DNA from 4 places in the Planococcus sp. VCh962 genome. Region 1 is predicted to be linked to each of the others. Evidence: riboswitches for the same ligand, from Rfam matches in the RefSeq annotation. Region 1 holds a riboswitch; each other region holds the start of a gene.
What was found. Region 1 has a riboswitch for lysine ahead of AC3AQ9_RS06570 (aspartate kinase). Riboswitches for the same ligand answer to the same signal wherever they lie in the genome.

Region 1 (4,217 bases):
GGAGGAATTATTCATGGCAATTGTACACGGTACAGATCAGAACTTTTCACAAGAAATCTCAGAAGGTTTAGTATTGGTAGATTTTTGGGCTACTTGGTGCGGACCTTGTAAAATGATTGCTCCAGTTTTAGAAGAGTTGGATGCAGAAATGAACGATAAAGTGAAAATCGTTAAAGTGGATGTTGACGAAAACCAAGAAACAGCCGGCAAATATGGCATCATGTCAATTCCGACTCTTTTGTTGATGAAAGACGGAGAAACAGTTGACAAAGTGGTTGGTTTCAGACCAAAAGAAGCTTTAGCAGAATTGGTTAACCAACACGCATAATTCTAAACCGGGTCCAGCAATGGTGCCCGGTTTTTTAATAGGGTGAGACTATGGCAAACGAATTAATCCAACATAAATTAGCGATACTTCCAGACCAGCCTGGCTGTTATTTGATGAAAGACCGCCAAAATACGATTATCTATGTCGGCAAGGCGAAAGTGCTGAAAAACCGCGTGCGATCGTATTTCACGGGAAGCCATGACGCCAAAACACAGCGGCTGGTAGGAGAAATCGAGGATTTTGAATATATTGTGACCAGTTCGGAAAAAGAAGCATTGATTCTGGAACTGAACTTGATCAAAAAGCATGATCCGAAATACAATATCATGCTGAAGGACGACAAAACCTATCCTTATTTGAAAATCACAGGTGAGCGCCATCCGAAGCTCATCATCACACGGCAAGTGAAGCGGGACAAAGGCAAGTATTTCGGCCCTTATCCGAATGCCTATGCCGCCAGTGAAACAAAAAAACTGCTCGACCGCTTGTATCCATTGCGAAAATGCCATACAATGCCGGACCGTGCCTGTCTTTATTACCATATGGGGCAGTGTTTGGCGCCGTGCATCAAACCGGTGGAACAGGAAACCTACCAAGATATGATTGACGGCATCACAAAATTTTTGAACGGCGGATTCCGCGAAGTCAAAGAGCAATTGGTTGAAAAAATGTCGGAAGCTGCTGAGAACCTGGAATTTGAGCGAGCTAAAGAATATCGGGACCAGATTGTCCATATCGAAACGGTTATGGAAAAACAGAAAATGGCGATGAACGATTTTACCAACCGCGATGTTTTTGCCTATGCCATCGACAAAGGCTGGATGTGCGTACAGGTGTTTTTCGTGCGCCAAGGCAAGCTGATAGAGCGCGATGTCTCGCTGTTTCCGTTATATCGCGATCCGCAAGAAGAATTTATGACCTATCTCGGCCAATTTTACGAGCAGTCGCATCATATGAAACCCAATGAAATTCTTGTGCCGGAAGGGGCAGACGCGGATTTGATCCGGGAATGGCTCGATCTCCGTGTGCTGGTGCCTCAGCGCGGCAAGAAAAAGGATTTGGTGGAATTGGCGAAAAAAAACGCGGAAATTGCCATAAAAGAGAAATTCCAACTGCTTGAGCGCCAGGAAGAACGGACAGTAGGCGCCTGCATTGAATTGGGAGAGGCTATGAATATTGAGACACCGCTCCGGATTGAAGCATTTGATAACTCCCATATCCAAGGGGCAGATGCCGTTTCAGCAATGATCACGTTTATCGATGGCAAACCGTCGAAAAAAGATTACCGCAAATATAAAACCCGCAATGCCTCGAAACCGGATGATTACGCTGCGATGCGTGAAGTGATTCGGCGCCGCTACTCGCGTGTACTAAAAGATGGCCTTCCGCTTCCGGACTTGATCGTCATTGACGGAGGGAAAGGGCAGATGGAGTCGGCTCGAGAAATCTTGGAAGACGAACTTGGTTTATCGATACCGATTGCCGGCCTTGCAAAAGATGCCAAGCACCAAACATCGCAGCTTCTTTATGGCGATCCCGTTGAAGTAGTGCCGTTAAAACGGACGAGCGAAGCGTTTTACCTGCTGCAGCGCATCCAGGACGAAGTACACCGCTTTGTTATTACGTTCCACCGGCAATTGCGCGGGAAGAATTCCATTCAATCAGCACTCGATGACTTAGAAGGCGTAGGACCAAAGCGTAAGCAACAATTGTTAAAGCATTTTGGTTCTGTCAAAAAGATAAAAGAAGCGACAATCGAAGAACTGCGCCAGGCGGGCATGCCTGAGAACCTGGCCAAATCCATTCAGCAGCATTTTGCTCAGCAGGCATTGCCAAGCGAGCAATAACATGCTATCGTAAAAACATAATTAAATCACTTGGAAAAGTGATGATAGAGGCGCGAACGTCAATAGTATCTACTCAGAGATTTGCAGAATCTGTGAAGGGTAGAGAAAGGGGCGGTCGCCGAAGTGTGCGGGATTTTTGCAAACCCGTATGCTGGTCCGGCATTTAAGAAGTGCCGGGCTGTCAGAGTTAATCTCTGGAGGGCTATCTCACATGGACGTTTTTCGTATTCGTACATGATAAAAGAGGTAGCTTGCCGTAATTTCGGCGAGCTGCCTTTTTTTATTGCCAGGCACCCGGTGCCCGGCATGTTGAGAGCCACATCTTAAAAATGTGGGAGTGGATGAAATGAAGACGATCGTAATGAAATTTGGCGGAACATCTGTTGCAACACCGGAAAAAATTATTGCAGTGGCCAAACGGGCCATCCTTGAAAAAGAAAAAGGTTATCGTGTAGTTATTGTTGTCTCAGCCATGGGCAAAACGACAGATGCGCTGCTCCAACTGGCAGGGGAAATTTCTGCTGAACCGCCGAAAAGAGAAATGGATATGCTGTTGGCAACAGGTGAGCAAGTAACGATTTCTTTGCTTGCTATGGCATTCAAATCACTGGGGCATGAAGCATTGTCGTTCACTGGATGGCAAGCAGGCATTGAAACAGAATCCGTTCCGCGCAATGCCCGCATCGAAACCATCCATACAGAGCGCTTGGAAGGTGTGCTGAATAACGGCTACTTCTGTGTGGTTGCCGGATTTCAGGGAGTTGACCGGATTGGCAACATCACGACATTGGGCCGTGGCGGCTCCGACACGACTGCAGTCGCATTGGCAGCAGCACTAGGGGCCGATAAATGCGAGATTTATACCGACGTTGATGGTGTTTATACATCAGATCCACGATCTGTGACGGGTGCACGCAAACTCGAGCAAATTTCATATGATGAGATGCTCGAACTTGCCAACCTTGGTGCAGGTGTCCTGCATCCCCGTGCGGTCGAATTTGCGAAAAACAATAAAGTCCCGTTGTCGGTCAGAGCAAGCTATTCGGATGAACCGGGCACAATCATACAAGAGGTGATCACTGTGGAGAAAAATCTTATTGTCAGAGGCGTAGCATTTGAACCGAGAATTGCACGGGTGACCGTTTCCTATGAAAAACCATTCAATGGTTCATTGGCAAGCATTTTTACAAAACTGGCAGAAAACCATATCGATGTTGATATCATTGTACAAAGCATCACGGATGAATTTCCGCCGTCTGTGTCGTTTTCCATTAAACAAGACAGCTTGGAGGAAACGAAACGGGTGCTAAATGAATTTCAGCAAGATATCCGTTTCTCCAGCGCCAACTACGAAGTGGGCTTATCTAAAGTTTCGATTGTCGGATCCGGCATGGTTTCAAATCCCGGAGTTGCTGCACAAATGTTCGATATTCTCCGCTTGCACGAGATCCCAGTGAAAATGGTCAGCACTTCAGAAATAAAAATTTCGGTTGTAGTGCCGGAAGCGGCTATGGAAAAATCAGCGAACGCTTTGCACGATGCGTTCGGCTTATCGGAATAAAAATGCAAACGTATTCGAGTGTGCTAATCCACAAAATTTTCAAGTACAATTAAAAATCCATCACGCACCATGTGTATAAAAAGCCACAATAACCATCGGATGCCGACCATAAAAATATTCTATCCACGATGTATGTCAGATAAATGACAATTAATCAGATGTTTATAATGGGAAAATGAAATTATTATTGAACAATAAGAATAGGAAAACCCACTTCATAAAAATGAAGTGGGTTTTCAGCGGTTATGCTTTTTCACGGAGATCAGTTTTCAGCGTTATACGGATTACATTTCTTTTTAATTGAACTTCTTCATAAGCTTCAGTTAAAAAACCGTCGATTATTTGTTTTTGCTGTGCCAGAAATCCAGCTTCTAATTTAAAGCAGCGCTGTTCGAATTTAGAAGGAGACAATACGTACACTAACTCACTCTTGCTCGCTTTTTCGAGTGTTAACGAGCCGAAATTAGCCTGTTGGAAAAAA
Region 2 (4,217 bases), on a different contig from region 1:
ATATTGCTCCAAATCCGTGAAAACGTCACTTGGATATTGCGGTCCGCCAGTACCAGTTCAGCACCGGTTTCCTTGGCAGATTCAATCCCCTGAATCATTTCCTGCCCCGGCTTGATGCCGAACTGATCAGCGATGCGGTTCTGGAAAGATGAAATCGCCAGGTTCATCAGCAGGAGACTTGATTTCTTTTCTTTGATGACTTTGAAAATATCGGTTTCCTTCCACTTGCTGTTATCGGTAACCGACTGGTACCGCTGCGCATCAAGTTCAATGCACACTGAGTCCGGCCGTTCCGCTTCAATGACTTGTTTGACCTGTTCTGCACTTTGGCGGGAAACGTGCGCCGTGCCGATCAAAATCAATTCGCGTCCGTCGAGTTGTATGCGTGTAATATTATCTTCATGCATAAATTTTCTTCCTTCATTGAACTTAATTTCTTTCCGTATTTACACGAAAAGACTGTCTATTTCAATAATGAATCACAATGCCGAAAATATCAATGCAACACTCTTCGTTTCACGGTTTTTTTTCAGCGAAAAAGTGTCAAAGATTTTTTGCATTGAACGTATCGCCGCCTTGGATAGTTCCCGTATCGAAGCCTTTATAGAACCAGCGCTTGCGCTGTTCAGATGTGCCGTGCGTAAAACTTTCCGGCACTGCATAACCGCGTGCCCGTTTCTGGATGGTGTCATCCCCGACCGCACTTGCCGCCGTCAAGGCTTCTTCCAGATCCCCTTCTTCCAAAAGGTCCATGCCTTGAGCATGATGCGCCCAGACGCCTGCATAGTAATCAGCCTGTAATTCCAGCCTTACCTGCAGCTTATTATAGTCTTCTTCGCTTAATTGGCTGCGGAGCGGCTGCACCTGCTCCATGACGCCAAGCAAGTTCTGCACATGGTGCCCGACTTCATGCGCAATGACATATGCCATTGCAAAGTCGCCCGGTGCCTGGAATTGCTGCTGCAGTTCATTGTAAAAACTTAAGTCAATGTACAGTTTCTGGTCGCCTGGACAATAAAACGGCCCGACTGCCGCTCCCGCTGTACCGCAGGCAGACTCGACGCTGCCATTAAAAAGCACGAGCGTCGGCTCAACATATTCCAAGCCCTGCTCGGCAAAAACTTCCGACCATACGGCTTCGGTATCCGCCAGCACAACCGAGACAAAATCAGCGAGTTCCTGCTCCTGCTCGGTTTCGACATAAGGTTCGCTTGACTGCGTGCCTGCGCCGGTACCGAGTTCGTTCAAAAGGACTCCCGGATCCCCGCCAAGAAATGCCACCAGCAGGACGATGAGCAATCCCCCGATTCCGCCTCCCGCTACCATCTTGCCGCCTGACGAACCGCGCCGGTCCTCGACGTTTCTGCTGCCCTGCCTGCCTTTCCATTTCATAAAAATCGCTCCTCACGAATTGCACTTTTTAAGCCTATACCCCAATCCACTGGATCTCTAATCCAACTTATTGGAGGCGGTAGATTAAAAAGCGTTCCCGAAAATTGCGGCCTGCTCCCGGCAACGGGATCTCTTCAAACAGTTCAAAAAGAGTCTGGTGCTCCAAATAATCAATATAATCTTCCGATGGGAAAAATAGGATCACATCTACCGGACGCTGTACCTGCTCTACAGATTTCAAAATATTGTTGACGGCTGCCATAAAGATCTGAACCGAAAAAGGATTAAAAAAATAGAACCGGTTGTCTTTCGCATCCACTTTATAATCTTGCGCAAGGCAGCAGCAAAACTCAATTTTTCCTTTCGCTTTTTTCCGCTTTTTCCCGTAAGCCGTCCGGTTATCGAGTGCTTCCCTATAAAAGGTTTCGTCCATCTCGACTCCCACGGTTTCCACTCCGAATAAAGAGTGTACGTAAAAGTTCAGCCGCCCTTTGCCGCAGCCGTAGTCGACCAGCCGGTCTTCCTTGGACAGCCTGTAATGGCTAAAAAGGATTTCCAGCAAGGCATAAGGCGTCGGCTCATAACGGTTATGGTGAAGAGATTCATGGAAGCCTTGCTGGTTTTCGGAAGTCCGGATATTCAACATTTCATCGTATTGGCGTTCATTCATTGTCATCTGCTCCTTACGGTAAAATAATAATTACGGCTCTTGCAATCGGCCAAAGAGTTTGGTAAGGTGAAGCTAATTCAATATTTTCTTGCTTCAGATTTTATGGAGTGAGGATAGAGGTGCAAAAACCATCAGTATATAAATCGAGGAGTATGAGCTCCGATGACGTTTATGGAAAGGGGGATTTGCCGAAGCGGTTAGACACTCATAGTCGACTCCGCTGGGTCTGCATCTAATAAATGCAGGACTGTCATATAGGTGACTATATGGAGGGCTATCTGACGCAAAGAAACGGTGGATAAACATTGTTTCTACGGCAGCAACGAGACCCTCGTTGCTGCTTTTTTGTTTCTCTTTAATATGCGACTGGTCCATCACCTCTGATTTTTGACAAAAAACCAAGAAAAGGGTGGTATTATGAATTTCGGCCAAATTATCACAGCAATGGTTACTCCGTTTGATGCAAATGGAGAAATCGACTTTCCCGCAACTAAAAACTTAGTGGAGCATTTGATCGCAAACGGTTCAGACGGAGTAGTGGTTGCCGGCACGACCGGAGAATCACCGACTTTATCATCAGAAGAAAAAGTGAAACTTTTTAAATTTGTCGTGGAAACCGCGAAGGGCCGCATTCCTGTCATCGCTGGAACGGGATCGAACAATACACGCGCATCCATCGCCTTGACTAAGCAGGCAGAAGATATCGGAGTAGATGGCATTATGCTCGTTACGCCGTATTACAACAAACCTTCACAAGAAGGCATGTTCCAGCATTTTGAAGCGATTGCATCCTCTACCGGCCTGCCAATCATGCTTTACAATATTCCAGGGCGCAGCGTCGTCAATTTGACCGTCGATACAGTCGTCCGCCTATCGGCAATTGACAATATCGTGTCCATCAAAGAAGCGAGCGGCAATCTGGATGCTGCCGCTGAAATTATTGAACGCACACCCGATTCCTTCACGCTTTATAGTGGAGATGACAGCTTAACTTTGCCGATTCTCGCAATCGGCGGAAATGGCATTGTTTCTGTCGCAGCCCACATCATCGGCAATGAGATGCGGGATATGATTTCGAACTTCCGCAACGGCAACAATGCAGCGGCAGCAGCGGCACACCGCAAATTGCTGCCAGTCATGAATGCATTGTTCGCTGCCCCGAATCCGGTGCCGGTGAAAACAGCTTTGAACCTCTCAGGCGTCCAAGTTGGCGGTGTCCGTCTGCCGATGATTCCTTTGAACGAACAAGAAACTCTAACCTTGCGTAAGGTTCTATCTGGCCGCACTGTAAATTCTTGACCCATTAAGACAAAACCGCTGAAGCTATGGCCTCAGCGGTTTTTTATATGCTTTGATTATACTTCTGTCAATCTCTTGAAGGCCTGCTTCAAACTTCCGCCAAGTGCCAGCTGGCTGACATCGATGCCCAGCTGAATCATGGTCTGTGCAATTTCCGGCCGGATGCCGGTCAACACCGCCTGTACGCCGACAAGCTTCAGTGATTCGGTCAACTTAATGATTTGTTCCGCCACCATCGAGTCGACTTTTATTACGCCTGATAAATCGATAATGAGAGTAGAAACCTTCAAACGGCCAGCCGCAAGCAGCGATTGCTCCAGAATATGCTGGGCCCGGTCCACTTCAATGGCACCTACAATCGGCAGGATTGCAATTTGGTCATTCACCGGCACAACCGGCGATGACAACTCGAGAAATTCTTTTCGTGCATCGGCTAAATTCTTTTGATAAGAATTGATATAAGCTGAACTGTACGAATGTGCTGCATGGTCCAGCAAAGAATGGAAAAATTCCATTGTTCCAAAAAGGGTCTCTAGCGGCATTTTCTCGTGCACGGCTTCGGTCTTGATCACTTTTCCGATATGTCTTCGGTAAAGCGATGTTTCCGCCAATGCATCTGCAAGTGACATGCCTTCCTTTAGAAAATAGTTCCCGGTCGCATCTCCCCACTGTGAAATTTCATTGAAAACTGTTTCAGGATCCAGGAAATTTTGAATGGATTTCCCCAAAAGTCCAATAAAACCCATTCGAAAGTGAAGAACCGATTCCAGGATATCTTTATATTGTTCCAGCTCTTCCTGGCTGGCATCTTTTATAGCTTCTTGTTGTATTAACTCTGCAATCAGGTGTTTATCTT
Region 3 (4,217 bases), on a different contig from region 1:
CACAGCCATTTTTCCAATTGGCCTCGCATCAAAAATTTATTGAGTGAACGAAAACAGTGGCATGAGGAAGAAGGGGATGTTTGTTTAATCCTTGATATCGGAGACCATGTGGACCGGTCTCATCCATACACTGAAGGGACTTCCGGAAAAGGCAACGTAGAATTATTGAACGATGCTGAGTACGATGCCGTCACCATAGGCAATAATGAAGGTATAACCCTGTCAAAAGAAGAATTGGAAGAATTGTATGTGCAGGCGGATTTCGATGTGATTGTGGCCAATCTATACGAACCGGATGGCCAACGACCGGACTGGGCAAAACCTTACCGGCTGCTGAAAACCAAGGCTGGATTGACAATTGGGCTGGTCGGTGCAACGGCTGAGTTTACACCTTTCTACAAACGGCTCGGATGGGTAATCACCGATGCCAAAGATGCCATTATAGAGGCCGTTGAAGCCATTAAAGATGAAGCGGACCTTATCGTCTGCCTTTCTCATCTAGGTGTGAAAGAAGACGAGTATTTGGCGGAATTATGCCCGGAAATCGATGTGATTCTGGGAGCCCATACCCACCATATTTTCCACGAAGGAAAACTGATTGGCGACACATTGCTCGGTGCTGCCGGCAAATTCGGCATGTATATCGGCCATGTAACAATTGAACCGGCCATACAAGAGAAAAAAGCTGAGTTAATTGAAACGGCCTCACTTCGCGGATCGGACGAAGACTTTAATGATGCGTTGATTGAGCAAGGGAAAGAGCAATTGAATGAGTTGGTCTTTTTTAATGAAGATGAACTGAAAGCGGAATGGTTCAAAGATTCCCAGCTGGCTAAATTGTTCGGAGAAGCATTGCTCGAATTCTCAGGAGCTGATTGTGCCTTATTCAATGCCGGATTATTTATGGAAGATATGCCTGTAGGGGAAACGACCCGATATGATTTTCATAAAATGCTTCCTCATCCAATTAATCCTTGTCTCATCAGTCTGACAGGCGCTGAACTGAAAGAAATCTACCAGCAGTCGCTAAATGCGGAATGGCCCAATATCGAATTGAAAGGCATGGGATTTCGCGGTGCGGTCTTCGGCAATATCATCCGCATCAATTTGGAAATGAAAAACCACCAATTGCTTGTTGGCGGAAAGATTGCAGGGCATGAAGAAGTTTTCCAGCTGGTTACTTTGGATATGTTCACTTTCGGCTACTTTTTCCCTTCCTTGAAACGAGCTCCGAAAAAGTACTTTATGCCTGAATTTCTGCGGGATGTCTTTAGCCAATATTTTCGCAGCAAAGCCTTGAAATGAAAGAAAATTCAAAGTTAACATACATTTGATTTTGTAATAAGATTGGGCTATGCTTACTAAGAATTAAAAATTGATGGGTAGAGGCTGCAAAACTTATAAGTCCGATGTGCGAGTGTGACAACGTTGAACACATCCAAAAGGAAGTTTTGCCGAAGTTCTTTTTTTGCTGTCACTGAAAAAAGAGCTGGGGGTATTCTGAATAAGAATGCCACTGTCGTTTGTGTTGAATCATAGACGAAGAGCTACAGGGTTGTTTGATGTTTTGAAGCACAGACGAATTGTAGAAAGCTGACTGTATCCATTTGGACGCGGTCAGCTTTTTTTCTTTCTTTCTCTTCCATCCTAATAAAAACAGGAGGGATCTTTTCCATGGAAAATACAATTTTTTCGATTTTACCGCCAATCATTGCGATTGTCATGGTGTTGCTGACCCGCCGTGTACTGCTGTCACTTGGGGCAGGAATCGTTGCAGGAGCGCTCATCTTGACTTCGTTCGCCCCACTGGAAGCTCTGCGGGAATTGTTTAACTCATTTGCCATCACTTTTTGGGACGAAGGCTTTAATGCCTATAATGTTTTCATTATTTTGTTCCTATTCTTATTGGGCATTATTACTGCATTTGTCAGCTTATCAGGAGGGAGCCTTGCTTTCGCTGAATGGGCATCCAAGCGTATCAAATCGAGAAGAGGCGCAAAAGTCCTTACGGTGATTCTCGGAATGGTCATTTTTATCGATGATTATTTTAACGCTTTGGCTGTTGGACAAGTGGCTAAACCGATTACCGATCGCTACAAAATTTCACGCGCGAAACTTGCATATTTCATCGATTCGACTGCTGCTCCAGTTTGTGTAATTTCACCGGTATCCAGCTGGGGAGCAGCGATTATCGGTATCATAGCAACTATTTTGGCTGAACAGACCTATGTCCAGTCCTCAGCTTTGGAAGCCTTTGTCTGGATGGCGCCGATGAACTTCTACGCCATTGCCACTTTGGCTATCGTCTTTTTTGTGGCGATACGGGATGTGGACTTTGGAGCCATGAAAAAACATGAGACCCTGGCAATCGTTGACGGTCAATTGTTTAATCCAAACAAAGTGATACCTGGTGAAATGAAAGAAGAATTTCCGTCACATTCACATGGACGTGTCCGTGATCTGCTTTTGCCGATTCTATTATTAGTTGCTGGAACAATCGGTGCGATGGTTTGGACAGGATACCAAAATGCCGGCCAGGTCGCTGATATTTGGCTGATTTTTGAAAACACAGATGTACCAGCCTCACTGATGATAGGTGGGCTACTAGGAGCCCTTACTTCAATTATTCTTTATGTACTTCAAATGAAACGTAATGAAACAGCGAGTGCGACTTGGATTGGAAAAGGGATTGTTGCCGGAGTTAAATCCATGGCAGGAGCCGTCTTCATCCTGATTTTTGCATGGTCATTAAGTTATCTGATTGGAGCGCTCGAAACAGGGATTTTCCTTTCTGAAATTGTTACTGAGAACAATGTTCCAATAGAAATTCTGCCGGTTCTATTGTTTGTGCTGGCAGGGATTATGGCGTTCTCAACAGGCACTTCATGGGGTTCATTTGGCATTCTTTTACCGATTGCTGGGAATATCATGGCCCAAGCTGCACCTGAACTCTTATTGCCGGCATTGTCTGCGGTTCTGGCCGGTGCGGTATTTGGTGACCATTGTTCACCGATTTCAGATACAACCATCCTCTCTTCAACAGGGGCAGGGAGCAATCATATGGATCATGTACTGACACAGCTTCCTTATGCTTTGACAGCGGCTTTCATTGCTTCTATCGGGTATATCATCATAGGCTTTACTGGATCGCTGATTTTCTCCTTAGGTACAGTAATCGTTATTCTCTTGATATTATTCACTGTATGGTCTCGAAGAACCACCATACTAGAAAAACGCGCTAAAATGCTATGATAAAAAAAGCAGAGAACTAGTTCTCTGCTTTTTTATTATTGTAGAAATAGTTTTTTATAAAAACTTTAAGAAATTATCTTTACTTTGAACTGCCCCCTCGTTATACTATTTTTAGATTAGTAAATAATCTGAAAATATACAAACTTCCTATTTTTCTGGAAAGAGAATGGAAGAAAACAAGGAGGAAGGAAAATGGAACGTTCGCAATGGGGTACGCGCGCCGGTTTTATTATGGCGGCTGTGGGATCGGCTGTAGGTCTGGGAAATATTTGGCGTTTTCCGTATGTGGCCTATGAAAATGGTGGAGGAGCATTCTTTATACCGTACTTATTCGCTCTGCTGACGGCAGGGATACCTATTTTAATCATGGAATTCACCATCGGCCACAAATACCGTGGATCGGCTCCACTATCATTCTTTAGAATGAGCGGAAAAAAACTGGAATGGATGGGATGGTGGGCAATCTTTGTCTCATTTGTCATTTCCACCTATTACGCGGTTATTATCGCCTGGGCTATGCGTTACACAATTTTCTCATTCAACCAGGCATGGGGAGAAGATACAGAAGGTTTCTTATTTAATAACTTTCTTCAATTAACTGTTACACCTGGCCAGACCGGCGGAATTGTATGGGGAGTACTTATTCCACTGGCAATTGTCTGGGTGATAACACTTGGCATTCTATTTGCTGGAGTTAAAAAAGGAATTGAGCTTGCGAACCGGATTTTCATTCCGACCTTAGTGGTCATTTTCCTTATTGTAGTAATACGGGCTGTCACTCTTGACGGAGCATCTCTTGGACTTGATGCATTCTTTAAGCCTAATTTCGATGCCATATTGGATCCGACCGTCTGGGTAGCGGCTTATGGGCATATTTTCTTTAGTCTTTCAATTGCTTTCGCGATTATGATCACTTATGCAAGTTATTTGCCGAAGAAATCAGATATCACGAATAATGCATTCAT
Region 4 (4,217 bases), on a different contig from region 1:
TGTAAGTCATGATGAAGTAAAGAACGCAGGCGATAAAGAATGATTCGAAATAACGGAAATTATTTCCGGATACGGTTCTTGTCTGGAAGAACAATTCTGTTACCCCGATAACGCTCAACACCGCTGTATCTTTGATATTAATGACGAACTGGTTGCCGGTTGCCGGCAAAATATTGCGGATTACCTGTGGCAAAACGACGTTGATCATGGTCTGGAAATGGTTCATCCCGATGGCCTGTGCCGCTTCGAATTGCCCTTTATCGACGGAAATGATGCCGCCCCGGACGATTTCCGCCATATAGGCCCCGGTATTGATCGAGACGATGAATACAGCTGCGGTAAAGACATCCATGTCAATGCCAAAAGCCAGTGCAGATCCATAGAAAATGACCATCGCCTGTACAATCATCGGTGTTCCCCGGAAAAATTCGATATAGGCTGAAAGGAGTCCATTGATTATTTTTAAGATAATTTTCTTTATGCCCCGCTCCGGCATCGGAAAGGTGTGGATAATGCCGATAATCAATCCGATTGCGGCCCCGATCAAGGTTCCGACTACTGAAATCCATAATGTCATCACTGCTCCGCGCAGGAACATCGGCCAGTTATTGGTAAGTATAGTGATAATCCAGTCAACGCTCATAATTTTCCTCCTAAAAATAAGTAAAACCGGCTGCATGCACATGCAGCCGGCACCACCTGATCATTATTGGGCAGCTGGTTGATTTTGGATTGCAACATCCATGATTTCCTGGCGCTCTTCTTCAGAAATGCCAGCCAATGTTTCATTGATTTGTTCAGCTAATTCACTGCCTTTTTCAAGTCCGACTGCAATTGCTGTATCCTCTGGAGAGGTTTCAAAGCCATCTTCAAATTCCACCATGGCAAAATTCTCATTTGCAGCAGAAGCACTTACCGCTTCCGGCCGTTCCGACACATAGCCATCGATAACGCCGGATTCAAGCGCTACCCGCATAGCAGGGAAACTCTCCATCGCAGTCTCTTTCGAAACGCCTTCGATTTGGTCAATAACCGAATAATGGAATGTGTTTAGCTGTGCAGTTATTCTAGCTCCTTTGAAATCTGAAAGTGAAGTTGCCCCTTCGTATTCGCCGCCTTTTTTAACTACCATAACCAACTCAGACGTATAGTAATGGTCTGTAAAGTCAATAGTTGCTTTGCGCTCTTCTGTTGGAGACATACCGGCAACGATTGCATCAATTTTGCCAGAAGTCAGGGCTGGCACCAGGCCATCCCATTCCGTTTTTACAATTTCCAATTCCTTGCCCATATCTTCAGCAATTCTTTTGGCAATCTCCACATCATAACCGCCTGCATATTCAGCATTTCCTGAAATTTTCACTGCACCGTTGGAGTCATCTCCCTGTGTCCAGTTAAACGGCGCATAAGCTGCTTCCATTCCCACTTTGAATGTCTCAGATTCTTCTGATGACCCGCCGCTGCCTGCCCCTTCGTTTGATCCGCATCCTGACAATAGCAACATCGTTGACAGAAACATGGTTGAAAATAACGTCAGTTTTTTCTTCATAACTAAACTCTCCCCTTTTGTTTTTTGGCACCTTGATGGCAATTGAATATACAAAAGGGCAACTCTGCACAAAAAGACCTGAGGTAGACTCAGATCGCACTATACATAGTTGCCCTAAATCCTCTTCTTCGTCCCTGGATGAGATAGCACTTCGCAATAAATCGGGAAATCCATTGCGACAGTCCTGCAGCTATTAACTGCAGACCCAGCATGCAATAGTGAGAGCTATTGCACACTTCGGCGACCTTTCCTTCTCCTTAGAATCATCATTTTCTCGAACTCCTCTAAGGACCGTTAAACGTCGCGCCTCTACCTCACTGCAAAAAGTGTGAGGTCATATTCAATTCATGTTTTTCATAGTCTACATTGATAAATTTTATCTGTCAATCCTATTTTTATGGATGGATTCATGCAAAAAGTTCAGTGCGCTTATTTTATCGATTGAATCTATTCATCTGCTCGCTCGTACTTGCTGTTTCCCTCATTTGGAAAGGGCGTGGGATACTTTCTTTTACGGCTTGAATGGCTTCTTCAATATTGCGGACCACCAAGAACTTTTTCTGAGAATCCGGGTATTGGAGTCCTGTATGCTTGTATCGTGAATCGTAATAATGCTCCAGCAGCAGCTGAATGGCCGAAGCAAAATCGCCTGTTTCCAAATCTGATTCAATTTGCTTGGCGATGGGCATATGAATCCGCGATTTAATCCGCTGAAATGCTTCCATGCATTCTATCTTGTATTCCGAAGGACGATAATCTTCCAAAATTTCTTTCACTCGTTCTTCCATTGGCATATCAATGAACAAATGGGTGCTCCGGTTTTTCAAATCGCTTAAAAATGGTGGAATCACTACTTTTCCGATGCGGTGGCTTTCCGCTTCAAACAACACATAAGAAAAGTTCCACAGTTTTCTCAGCTGATGAACAAGAAGCGAATCAAAGACTTTCTGGTTATGCGGCTCCATCCCAATCTGGCCAAAAATAGACCCTTTATGATTGGCCATCCCTTCAAAATCAATGACGGGATAACCTTCGCCCTGCAGCGCTTTTAATATTCTTGTTTTTCCTGCTCCGGTTAAGCCATTCAAGACAAATGCTTGAGAAGGGGTTTCCTTTTGCTCCAGCTCGGCGACTACCCATTTCCGGTAAGCACGGATACCTTCTTCAAGGCGATGGACATGGACATTCATCAAGCTCAACAGAGTCGCTGTCGTTTTGCTGCGCATGCCTCCGCGCCAGCAAAATACCACCTTATCCCCTTCAACTTCTTTGAATGCCCGCACAAATTCCGGCAATTTTGCTGAAATGATTTCCAGCCCGCGTTCTTTTGCGGCTTCTACACTGACTTGTTTGTAAAGCGTTCCGATTTCCGCCCGTTCTGCATCATCAAAAAAAGGAATATTGATGCTTCCCGGTATAGTGAAGTTTTTATATTCAGATGGCGACCGGACATCAATGAGCACCATTTCTTCGTTTTCGATGACCGGAATCAGCTCTTCTACCCTAATATTACTAAACATTCTTTCTCCCCCAAAAAGCCTTGAAGCGGCTCTATAGTATGTCTCAAATTCCTCAAGTTTTATTTACAAGTATACACCCATTGAATCCATATATAAGCTTTCATGGCTTGATCAAATTAGCTTCCGCTCTTTTTGAGGAAAAGAAAAAAGCAAGCCTGATGGAGCAGGCTTGCCTTTTAATATGATTGGATTATTTAGTTGCTTCATATACCCGCATAGGAGGAAGGTTGCGCAGGAAGAATTTACCTTGGGCATTGGAAAAATAGTCCTGCAGGTAAACCATCAAATGTTCATCTTTTTGGAAAAAGGTTTGGTAAGGCAGAAACTTCCCTCCCTGCCTTAATACATGGCTTGTTCTTTTCACGATGTTTTCCCTGGTTTCTTCGTCCATCAACGAGAACGGGATGCCCGAAATCACATAATCCACTTTTTCAATCCCGTGCTGGTTGACGATCTCATGTACATTTTCCGCACTGTCGTGATGAACTTTCAAGCGCGGGTCCCGGGTGTTTTCTTTTAAGTATTCAACAAAATTATCATTGAGTTCAATCGCAATGATCATGGAATCCGGGGTTATGCGCTCGAGCAGGTAATTTGTAAATACACCTGTAGCAGGCCCGTATTCGACAATCACCACTTTTTTGCTCAAATCCATCTTTTCACACACTTCCCGTACACCCATTTTTGAAGTTGGCGTAATGGAGGCGATGTTCCGGTCCTTGATAAAGTTCTTCACGTATTCTTTTGTACTCATTTTTCTGGCCCCCTGTCCTTGATTGGTTTAGCTGTAAGCAAACTATTCACACAGAACACAGTAAAAAAATAAGAAACCTTCAATAACATGTTTTAACTTTATCCCACTTTAACAGCAAGCCAAGCTCTGAGTATATGAACCAACACTCTGTGGGAAGCCCGCTGCTTGAATCCAGTTTTTCTTTATTCTAAGATGCTATCTGGAAGGTTATTTTTATCATATACTTCCGGAAAACATAGGTCAATCTATCCCTTAGGGTTCTACCCGCTTGATGGAACAGTTTCCCATTAGAGTTTGCCGGCTATTTTTCATGCCTTCTTTCCAATACATTCCTATACAACCCTAAAGCGGTATTATATATTAAAGGAAGGTGATGACATGAAAACAACAATGT

Region 2: another riboswitch for lysine. It lies ahead of dapA (4-hydroxy-tetrahydrodipicolinate synthase); the one in region 1 lies ahead of AC3AQ9_RS06570 (aspartate kinase).
Region 3: another riboswitch for lysine. It lies ahead of AC3AQ9_RS16145 (Na+/H+ antiporter NhaC family protein); the one in region 1 lies ahead of AC3AQ9_RS06570 (aspartate kinase).
Region 4: another riboswitch for lysine. It lies ahead of AC3AQ9_RS11725 (transporter substrate-binding domain-containing protein); the one in region 1 lies ahead of AC3AQ9_RS06570 (aspartate kinase).

The regions. Positions count from the first base shown of each region.
Region 1 is NZ_JBYLHS010000001.1:1,294,930-1,299,146, reverse strand. Features, by position in the region: gene trxA (thioredoxin) at 14-328, shown strand; gene uvrC (excinuclease ABC subunit UvrC) at 379-2,175, shown strand; lysine riboswitch at 2,213-2,388, shown strand; gene AC3AQ9_RS06570 (aspartate kinase) at 2,522-3,736, shown strand; gene AC3AQ9_RS06565 (YslB family protein) at 3,980-4,217, opposite strand, start outside.
Region 2 is NZ_JBYLHS010000002.1:637,476-641,692, forward strand. Features, by position in the region: gene AC3AQ9_RS10485 (TraB/GumN family protein) at 1-407, opposite strand, end outside; gene ypfJ (KPN_02809 family neutral zinc metallopeptidase) at 544-1,392, opposite strand; gene AC3AQ9_RS10495 (class I SAM-dependent methyltransferase) at 1,460-2,062, opposite strand; lysine riboswitch at 2,169-2,347, shown strand; gene dapA (4-hydroxy-tetrahydrodipicolinate synthase) at 2,480-3,361, shown strand; gene AC3AQ9_RS10505 (STAS domain-containing protein) at 3,418-4,217, opposite strand, start outside.
Region 3 is NZ_JBYLHS010000007.1:37,892-42,108, reverse strand. Features, by position in the region: gene AC3AQ9_RS16150 (bifunctional metallophosphatase/5'-nucleotidase) at 1-1,305, shown strand, start outside; lysine riboswitch at 1,376-1,558, shown strand; gene AC3AQ9_RS16145 (Na+/H+ antiporter NhaC family protein) at 1,675-3,252, shown strand; gene AC3AQ9_RS16140 (sodium-dependent transporter) at 3,445-4,217, shown strand, end outside.
Region 4 is NZ_JBYLHS010000003.1:97,595-101,811, reverse strand. Features, by position in the region: gene AC3AQ9_RS11730 (amino acid ABC transporter permease) at 1-643, opposite strand, end outside; gene AC3AQ9_RS11725 (transporter substrate-binding domain-containing protein) at 707-1,549, opposite strand; lysine riboswitch at 1,686-1,869, opposite strand; gene mnmH (tRNA 2-selenouridine(34) synthase MnmH) at 1,984-3,069, opposite strand; gene AC3AQ9_RS11715 (class I SAM-dependent methyltransferase) at 3,260-3,823, opposite strand; gene pgeF (peptidoglycan editing factor PgeF) at 4,202-4,217, shown strand, end outside.